2 linked regions of the Variovorax sp. PBL-E5 genome follow. Each later gene encodes a partner of the first gene's protein in a complex. Links are inferred from orthologs where the notes say so. Each region holds a gene or a part of one and is shown on either strand. Other genes may lie near its edges.

The links. Proteins that work in one complex are often made in the same cells at the same time.
Region 2: the proteins of pnp (region 1) and WDLP6_RS20030 are in contact, whole or in part, in a cryo-EM structure (PDB 9QH0), measured with the Escherichia coli proteins. The link is inferred for Variovorax sp. PBL-E5 from one-to-one orthologs.

The regions. Positions count from the first base shown.
Region 1 is NZ_LR594671.1:3,354,976-3,359,698, reverse strand. What follows is about bases 947-3,977. They hold pnp (polyribonucleotide nucleotidyltransferase), read left to right. Parts: upstream 947-1,313; coding sequence 1,314-3,641; downstream 3,642-3,977. Other genes in these bases: WDLP6_RS16295 (NAD(P)H-quinone oxidoreductase), read left to right, coding at 3,724-3,977; rpsO (30S ribosomal protein S15), read left to right, coding at 947-1,095. In the rest of the region: WDLP6_RS16310 (pyridoxal phosphate-dependent aminotransferase), read left to right, coding at 1-714; more of rpsO, read left to right, coding at 829-946; more of WDLP6_RS16295, read left to right, coding at 3,978-4,722. UniProt on the Escherichia coli protein: Involved in mRNA degradation. Catalyzes the phosphorolysis of single-stranded polyribonucleotides processively in the 3'- to 5'-direction. Also involved, along with RNase II, in tRNA processing.
Region 2 is NZ_LR594671.1:4,106,405-4,111,018, reverse strand. The notes cover bases 111-3,658. They hold WDLP6_RS20030 (Rne/Rng family ribonuclease), read right to left. Parts: upstream 3,308-3,658; coding sequence 311-3,307; downstream 111-310. Outside these bases: WDLP6_RS20025 (RluA family pseudouridine synthase), read left to right, coding at 3,850-4,614. UniProt on the Escherichia coli protein: Endoribonuclease that plays a central role in RNA processing and decay. Required for the maturation of 5S and 16S rRNAs and the majority of tRNAs. Also involved in the degradation of most mRNAs.

The sequences.
Region 1 (4,723 bases):
GCCCTGCTTTCCGCGATCGGCCCCGCGACCCAGCTGCTGATCGTCAATGCGCCCAACAACCCGACCGGCTGGACGCTCACGCGCGACGAGCAGCAAGCGATCCTCGCGCACTGCCGCCGCACGGGCACGTGGATCCTGGCCGACGAGGTCTACGAGCGGTTGTACTTCGAGTCGACCGCCAACGGATGCGCGCCGAGCTTCCTCGATGTCGCCGCAGCCGATGACCGGCTTGTCGTCGCGCACAGCTTCTCCAAGAGCTTCCTGATGACCGGCTGGCGGCTCGGCTGGCTGGTGCTGCCGCCGGCGCTGGTCGACGCCATGGGCAAGCTGATCGAATACAACACCTCGTGCGCAAGCGTGTTCACCCAGCGCGCCGGCGTCGCCGCGCTCGCCCACAGCGAGGACATCACGCCGCGCGTCGTCGCGCACCTCAAGGCCTGCCGCGACACTCTGGTGCCGCTGCTGGCCGACATGCCCCGTATCCGCGTGCAGCCGCCCCGCGGCGGCATGTACGCGTTCTTCGAGCTCGAAGGCTTCGGCGATTCGCTGGCGGTCGCCAAGCGCCTGGTCGCCGAGGCCGGCCTCGGCCTCGCCCCCGGCAATGCCTTCGCGCCCGAGGCGCAGGGCTGGCTGCGCTGGTGCTTTGCATCGAAAGACCCTGAGCGCCTGGTGCAAGGCGTCGACCGCCTCAAACGCTGGTTACTTGCGCACTAGAGAGGCGGGCCATCCTTCGAGCTATAATTCCAAGGCTTTGCATCCGCCAAGCGCACGGTGCGTGCAGTTCCAGCGCACACCGCAAGTCAAATATCCCGGAACAAGGAAAAACCAATGATCGCAGCCTCCATCAAGGCCGAAGTTGTCAAGGACAACGCCCGAGCCGCCAACGATACCGGCAGTCCCGAAGTGCAAGTCGCACTGCTGACCGCCCGCATCAACGAACTCACCCCGCATTTCAAGACGCACGCCAAGGACCACCACGGTCGTCGCGGCCTGCTGCGCATGGTGAGCCGCCGTCGCAAGCTGCTGGACTACCTGAAGTCCAAGGACGCCGACCGCTACACCGCGCTGATCGCCAAGCTGGGTCTGCGCAAGTAAGCCGAATCGCATGCAAGAACGCCTGGGTTAGTCCGCTAGCTCAGGCGTTTTTTACTTCGCGAATCGTTTCCGGAGTGCCAGACAGAGCGAAGCTGTGTCATTCCATCGAAGTTCGAACCGAGCTTCTCTGGAATGGCATCGTGTTCTGGAAAGCGCTTCAGCCCCCGCGGGGCCTGTGATCCGCACAGGTTGGCCGCCATCCAAAACAGGAGCTAAACATGAGCCTCTTCAACAAAGTCACCAAGTCGTTCCAATGGGGCGACAAGACCGTCGTGCTGGAAACCGGCGAGATCGCCCGCCAGGCCAGTGGCGCCGTGGTCGTGGACATCGAAGGAACCGTGGTGCTGGCCACCGTGGTCGCCTCCAAGACCGCCAAGCCCGGCCAGGACTTCTTTCCGCTGACCGTCGACTACATCGAGAAGACCTATGCCGCGGGCAAGATCCCCGGCAGCTTCTTCAAGCGCGAAGCCAAGCCCAGCGAGCATGAGACGCTGACCTCGCGCCTGATCGACCGCCCGATCCGCCCGCTCTTTCCCGAAGGCTTCCTGAACGAAGTGCACGTGGTCATCCACACGCTGTCGCTCAACCCCGAGGTCGATGCCGACATCGCCGCCATGATCGGCGTGAGCGCCGCGCTGTCGGTCTCCGGCATTCCCTTCAGCGGCCCGATCGGCGCCGCGCGCGTGGGCTACATCAACGGCCAGTACGTGCTGAACCCCGGCCAGACCGCGCGCAAGGATTCGCAGATGGATCTCGTGGTCGCCGGCACCGAAGCCGCCGTGCTGATGGTCGAGTCCGAAGCCCTGCAACTGAGCGAAGAGATCATGCTCGGCGGCGTGGTGTTCGGCCATGAGCAGGCCAACATCGCGATCAATGCGATCCACGAACTCGTGCGCGATGCCGGCAAGCCGGTCTGGGACTGGAAGGCGCCGGCCGAAGACGAAGCCTTCGTCGCCAAGGTCAAGGGCCTGGCCGAAGAGAAGCTGCGCGCGGTCTACCAGATCCGCAGCAAGCAGGCCCGCACGCAAGCGCTGCGCGAAGCCAACGCCGGCGTGATGGCCGCGCTCAAGGAAAGCGGCGAGCCCTTCGACGCCGGCAAGGTCAACGACCTGCTGTTCGCGATCGAGTCGAAGATCGTCCGCGGCCAGATCCTGGCCGGCGAGCCGCGCATCGACGGTCGCGACACGCGCACCGTGCGTCCGATCGAGATCCGCAATAGCGTGCTGCCGCGCACCCACGGCTCGGCGCTCTTCACGCGCGGCGAAACCCAGGCGCTGGTCGTGACCACGCTCGGCACCGAACGCGACGCGCAGCGCATCGACGCGCTGATGGGCGAATACGAAGACCGCTTCCTGTTCCACTACAACATGCCTCCCTTCGCCACCGGCGAAGTGGGCCGCATGGGCTCGACCAAGCGCCGCGAAGTCGGCCATGGCCGCCTGGCCAAGCGCGCGCTCGTGGCATGCCTGCCGAGCAAGGACGAGTTTCCCTACACCATCCGCGTCGTGTCCGAGATCACCGAGTCGAACGGTTCCTCGTCGATGGCTTCGGTCTGCGGCGGCTGTCTCTCCATGATGGACGCCGGCGTGCCGATGAAGGCGCACGTGGCCGGCATCGCGATGGGTCTGATCAAGGAAGACAACCGCTTCGCGGTGCTGACCGACATCCTGGGCGACGAGGATCACCTGGGCGACATGGACTTCAAGGTGGCCGGCACGACCAACGGCATCACCGCGCTGCAGATGGACATCAAGATCCAGGGCATCACCAAGGAAATCATGCAGGTCGCGCTGGCGCAGGCCAAGGAAGCGCGCATGCATATCCTCGGCAAGATGCAGGAAGCGATGGGCGAGGCGAAGGCCGAGGTCTCGAGCTTCGCGCCGCGCCTGTTCACGATGAAGATCAACCCCGAGAAGATCCGCGACGTGATCGGCAAGGGCGGCTCGGTGATCCGCGCGCTGACCGAGGAAACCGGCACGCAGATCAACATCGACGAGGACGGCACCATCACCATCGCCTCGACCGATCCCGAGAAGGCCGAGATGGCCAAGAAGCGCATCGAGCAGATCACGGCGGAAGTCGAGATCGGCAAGGTCTACGAAGGCCCGGTCACCAAGATCCTCGACTTCGGCGCGCTGATCAACCTGCTGCCCGGCAAGGACGGTCTGCTGCACATCAGCCAGATCGCGCACGAACGTGTCGAGAAGGTGACCGACTACCTGAGCGAAGGCCAGATCGTCAAGGTCAAGGTGCTCGAGACCGACGAGAAGGGCCGCGTCAAGCTGTCGATGAAGGCATTGACCGAGCGTCCGGCCGGCATGGAGTTCAACGACCGTCCGCCGCGCGAAGACCGCGAGCGTCGCGAGCGTTCCGACCGTGGTGATCGCGGCGGCGACCGTGGCGACCGTGGCGATCGTCCGCCGCGTCCCGAGCGCGCACCGCGCTTCGAGAACAACAACGAGCGCGGCGGTGAACAACAGGCCGAGCAGGTGGTTGAGCAACAGCCGTTGCCGCAGGACGCCCATCGCGGCGAGCATCAATCCTGATGAGGTGCGCGCGGCGGCTGCAACGCCGCCGCGCGTCGTGGAACCAGCGATTTCCGCCCGCCGGGCGCTGCCAGGAAAAACCATGAAAGCCATTGAAATCACATCGTTCGGTGCCCCCGAGGTGCTGCGCGTGGTGGAACGTCCTGCGCCGGTCGCGGGCGCGGGCGAATTGCTGATCCGCGTGGCCGCGAGCGGCGTGAACCGGCCCGACGTGCTGCAGCGCACCGGCAACTATCCGGTGCCGCCGGGCGCTTCCGACCTGCCGGGCCTCGAGGTGGCCGGCGAGATCGTGTCGGGCGACGCGAAGGCAATGGCCGATGCTGGATTCAAGATCGGCGACCACGTGTGCGCGCTGGTCGCCGGCGGCGGCTATGCCGAGCTGTGCGCGGCGCCCGTCGCGCAATGCCTGCCGGTGCCCAAGGGATGGAGCGATGCCGATGCGGCCACGCTGCCCGAGACCTTCTTCACCGTCTGGAGCAACGTGTTCGAACGCGGCCGCCTGCAGAAGGGCGAGACGCTGCTGATCCAGGGCGGCTCGAGCGGTATCGGCGTGACGGCGATCCAGCTCGGCAAGGCGCTCGGCGCCACCGTGATCGTCACCGCGGGCAGCGACGACAAGTGCGAAGCCTGCCGCAAGCTCGGTGCCGACCATGCGATCAACTACAAGACCGCGGATTTCGTCGCGGAGGCCAAGCGCCTCACCGGCGGCAAGGGTGTAGACGTCGTGCTCGACATGGTCGCCGGCAGCTACGTCGCGCGCGAGATCGAATGCCTGGCCGAAGACGGTCGCCTCGTGATCATCGCGGTGCAGGGCGGCGTCAAGAGCGAGTTCAACGCCGGCATGGTGCTGCGCAAGCGGCTCACGGTCACCGGCTCGACCTTGCGTCCGCGGCCGATCGCCTTCAAGGGCTCGATCGCCAAGGCGTTGCGCGAGAAGGTCTGGCCGCTGCTCGAAAGCGGCGCGGTCAAGCCCGTGGTCCACAGCAGCTTCGCTGCCGGCGGCGAGCCGAGCGGCGCCGCGCAGGCGCACGCGTTGATGGAATCGAATCAGCACATCGGCAAGATCGTGCTGACCTGGTGAA
Region 2 (4,614 bases), 750 kb from region 1 along the record:
ACTCCTTGTGCGGCGCAACATCTTCGCCGAGATTGTAGTCCTTTTGTATGACAATATGTTAACGCTTCTGGGCCAACAAGTGTTGTAGAGATGCGGCGTTTTGCATTCTTGTGACTTAATGCTGCGGCCGAGCCTGCTGCAATGCAGCAAGAACGTACCGATACGCGTGAATTCAAAAGGTTACACAGGAGACTGTGATGCCAAGGACGGTGCCGTGGCGTGTCAGGGTGGCCTGGCGCGACCCCTTGCACCGGTTGGCGTATCTCGGCGCCGGCGCAAAAAAGGAGGCGCGATGGCCTCCCTTTTTTCCTCAGTGACGCGTCGCGTCGTCCAAGGGTTGCTCGAACGGCAGCAGCATCGTGCTCAGGTCGCGTCGAGTTTCGACGAGGACGAGCGGGCCTTCGTCCACCACGATCATCGGCGGACGCTCGCGAGGCACATGAGCAGGCTTGGGTTCCGCCGCAATGGCGGCGCGAACCTGCGCGACCCGGTCGGCGTCGGAATTCACCCAATGCAGCCCTGAGCCTTCGGCGACCTGGGCGAGTTCATCGATCGGCAGTTCGAAAGGCTGGACCTTGGGAAGTGCGCGCGAGGTCGGCGCCTTGAGGTCGACCACGATGGGCGACGAGGGCGACGAGGGCGACGAAGGCATCGCGGGTCGTTCGGCGCGTGCGGCAGGTTGCTCAGTGGCCTGAGCGTCGCTGGCAGAGCTCGCTGCGAACGCTTGTGCGGTGGTTGCGTCGGCCTCCTCGCGCGGGCTGCGCTCGCGGCGGTCACGTCCGTAGCGATCGCGCGAGCGTCCGCGGCGTTCGTCGCCGTCCTTGCGCGGTGCAGAGACGCCCGCATCCTCTTCGTTCGCGGCAGTGCCGACGGCGCCGGCGTCGTGTGGCTGTGCGTCCGCAGGTTCTTCGATGGCCCGCGGCGCAACGTCGCTGCGTCGCTCGCGACGTCCCTCATTGCGCTCGCCGCGAGGGGCGCGCTCCTCGCGTGCATTGCGGGCGCCGCGGTCTGGGGCCGCGCCGTCCTGCAACTGCGATGCGTCGCCGTCGATCTCGCGTGCGGCGTCGGTAGTGCCTTCGCGTGTCGCATCGGCGTTGCGCTCACCGCGTTCCCGGCGCTCTCCGCGTCCACGCGGCGTACGTTCCGCTGGTGCGGCGCCTTCATCGCCGGCGAACGCCACGGGGGCAGTGGTGCGCGCGTCGAGCTGAGCCTCGCCCGATTCCTGCGGTGCAAGACGGGCTTCACCGTCGCGGCGCTCGCCGCGACCCCGGCGTTCGCCGTCGCGCGGGCCGCGTGCTTCGCGCGGCTCTCGTGGCTGGGCATCGCTGCGAACTTCGCGTCCCTCGCGACGCTCGCCGTCGCGGCGTTCACCTGATCGGCCGCCCCGGCGTTCGCCGTCGCGACCATTGCGGCCCTCGCTGCGACCGCCGCGGCGCTGATCGCCGTCGCGCGGGGCGCGGGCCTCGCCATCACGGCCTGGTCGGCCTTCGCGGCGTGGCTTCGGTGCCTCGACGGGAATCGCGACCGGCGGCGTCGGCGCAGCTGCAGGCGCAGGTGTGGCAGCGAACAGGCTCTTGAGCCAACCGATGAAGCCCGTTTCGGCAGCTTTGTTGGCGGCGACGGGCACAGGCGGCGTTGACAGGGGGGCAGGCGCAACGGCCGGCGGACGCGGGGCTTCCTGCTTGGGCGCGACGATGGGCGCGGGCGCATCCGGCAACACGCCCTTGATCACCGGCGTCTGCTTGTTGGTCGGTTCTTGCGAGCGCCGCGTGACCGAAGTGGGGTCTTCGATTTCGTCGGCCATCTTGTAGCTGGCCTCGATATGGTCGAGGCGAGGATCGTCGTGCTTGAGCCGCTCCAGCTTGTAGTTGGGCGTTTCGAGCGTCTTGTTGGGCACCATCAGCACGGTCACGCGCTGCTTGAGCTCGATCTTCGCAATCTCGGGACGCTTTTCATTCAGCAGGAAGGACGCGACTTCGACCGGCACCTGGACATGCACGGCCGCCGTGTTGTCCTTCATGGATTCCTCTTGAATGATTCGCAGGATTTGCAGTGCGCTCGATTCGGTGTCGCGGATGTGGCCAGAGCCGCCGCAACGCGGGCAGGGGATCGAGGAGCCTTCGCTCAGCGCCGGCTTCAGGCGCTGACGGCTCATTTCCATCAGGCCGAACTTGCTGATCGAGCCGAATTGCACGCGGGCACGGTCTTGCCGCAGCGCGTCACGCAAGCGGCTTTCGACTTCGCGGCGGTTTTTCGATTCATCCATGTCGATGAAGTCGATCACAATCAGTCCGCCCAGGTCGCGCAGGCGCATCTGGCGGGCCACTTCGTCCGCGGCCTCGAGGTTGGTGCGGGTGGCCGTCTCCTCGATGTCACCGCCCTTGATGGCGCGGGCGGAGTTCACGTCGACCGAGACGAGCGCTTCCGTATGGTCGATCACGATGGCGCCGCCGCTGGGCAATTGCACCGTGCGCGCGTAGGCCGACTCGATCTGGTGTTCGATCTGGAAGCGGCTGAACAGCGCGGCGTCGTCGCGGTAGCGCTTCACGCGTGCCGCGTGTTCCGGCATCACGTGCGCCATGAACTGCTGCGCCTGATCGTAGATGTCGTCGGTGTCGATCAGGATGTCGCCGATGTCGTGATTGAAGTAATCGCGGATGGCCCGGATCACCAGCGACGACTCCTGGTAGATCAGGAACGCACCCTTGCCGCCCTTGGCCGCGCCGTCGATGGCGGCCCAGAGCTTGAGGAGGTAGTTCAGGTCCCACTGGAGTTCGGGCGCCGAGCGACCGATGCCCGCCGTGCGGGCGATGATGCTCATTCCCTTGGGATATTCGAGCTGATCCATCGCCTCCTTGAGTTCGGCGCGATCATCGCCTTCGATACGCCGGCTCACGCCGCCGCCGCGCGGGTTGTTCGGCATGAGCACCACGTAGCGGCCGGCCAGCGAGATGAACGTGGTCAGCGCCGCGCCCTTGTTGCCCCGTTCTTCCTTTTCGACCTGGACGACCAGTTCCTGGCCTTCCCTGATCGCGTCCTGGATCCGGGCCTGGCTGGCCGAGACCCCCTCTGCGAAGTACTGCTTGGAGATTTCTTTGAAGGGCAGGAAGCCGTGGCGATCTTCGCCGTAGTCCACGAAGCAGGCTTCGAGCGACGGCTCGACGCGCGTCACGACCGCCTTGTAGATATTGCCCTTGCGCTGTTCGCGTCCTTCGATTTCGATTTCATAGTCGAGGAGCTTCTGCCCATCGACGATGGCCAGGCGGCGTTCTTCGGCCTGCGTGGCATTGATCAGCATCCGTTTCATGATGCGTTGTCCTTATATCTGTTCGTATCGCTCTACCGGTCCATGACGGACCTAACGATGCACGGACGACGCTCGCGAAACGAAGGAATTGCCGCTGTGCCCTGGCTGCTGTGGTGGCATCGGCGCGTGGCGCGTCGATGCCATCGAGTGTCAACTCAATAGCAGACGGGGTGGGGGCGCATGGATGGGCGCGAGCCCGATGTGGTGCTGATTCGCCATGTCTTCCATGGCGCTTGGCGCAATGGTGGCGCGTATCGCCGATGACTCAATAGCCCGGGTCGCCGGCAGCAGCCAGCGAAGGCACAGTTGAATCAGCAGCATCAACACAAGGTACTCGCTTCGATCCGCCGGCAGCTGGAGCCTGCAGGCTGGGTATTCCGTATCGGTGTTTCGTGGGCGTCGGCTTGACTTGGGTGCAGGGCCTGCCGCCTTGCGCGCTTGCGCGTGGCTTGCAGGCCCAACGCCAAAGCGGCATCGACCTCGCAACGCTTCCCGCAGTGCTCTAAACTTCTGATTAATCAAGCACTTACAAGACCGCGCTGGTGAAAAACATTATAGGTGCGAAGCCAAGTCCCGCGGCAGCAGAAGTTCGCTTCCTGACGGTGGATGGGGAATCCGCGGGTCAGAGGCTCGATAACTTCCTGTTTAAACAGCTGAAAGGCGTGCCCAAGACCCATGTCTACCGGATCATCCGGTCGGGAGAGGTGCGCATCAACAAGGGGCGCGCGCAGGCGGAGACACGCCTCACGCCCGGCGACGTATTGCGGCTGCCGCCGGTGCGGACATCGGCACCGGCGCAGGCGGGAGGCCAGCCGCTGGCGCCTGCTCGCGAATTCCCGGTGCTGCTGGAGGACGAAGCAGTGCTCGCGATCGACAAGCCGGCCGGCGTCGCGGTGCACGGGGGCAGCGGCGTGAGCTCCGGGGTGATCGAGCAATTGCGCGCCGCCCGTCCAGCCGCGCGTTTCCTGGAACTGGTCCATCGGCTCGACCGCGAGACTTCGGGCATCCTGTTGGTCGCCAAGAAGCGCAGTGCATTGACTGCGCTGCAGGAACAGTTTCGCGAGCGCGAGACCGGCAAGACCTACCTGGCGCTGGTCGAAGGGCGCTGGCCCGCGAACAGGAAGGTGCTCGATGCCCCGCTCGCCAAATACCTGCTGCCGGGCCCGAACGGAGCCCCCGAGGCCGGCGAGCGGCGGGTGAAGGTCGTCGCCAAGGATCATCCCGATGCGATGCGTGCGGTGACGCTCGTGAAGGTCATCGCGGGGTTGACGCTGGGCTCCGAAGCTGGCGAATGCTCGCTGCTGGCG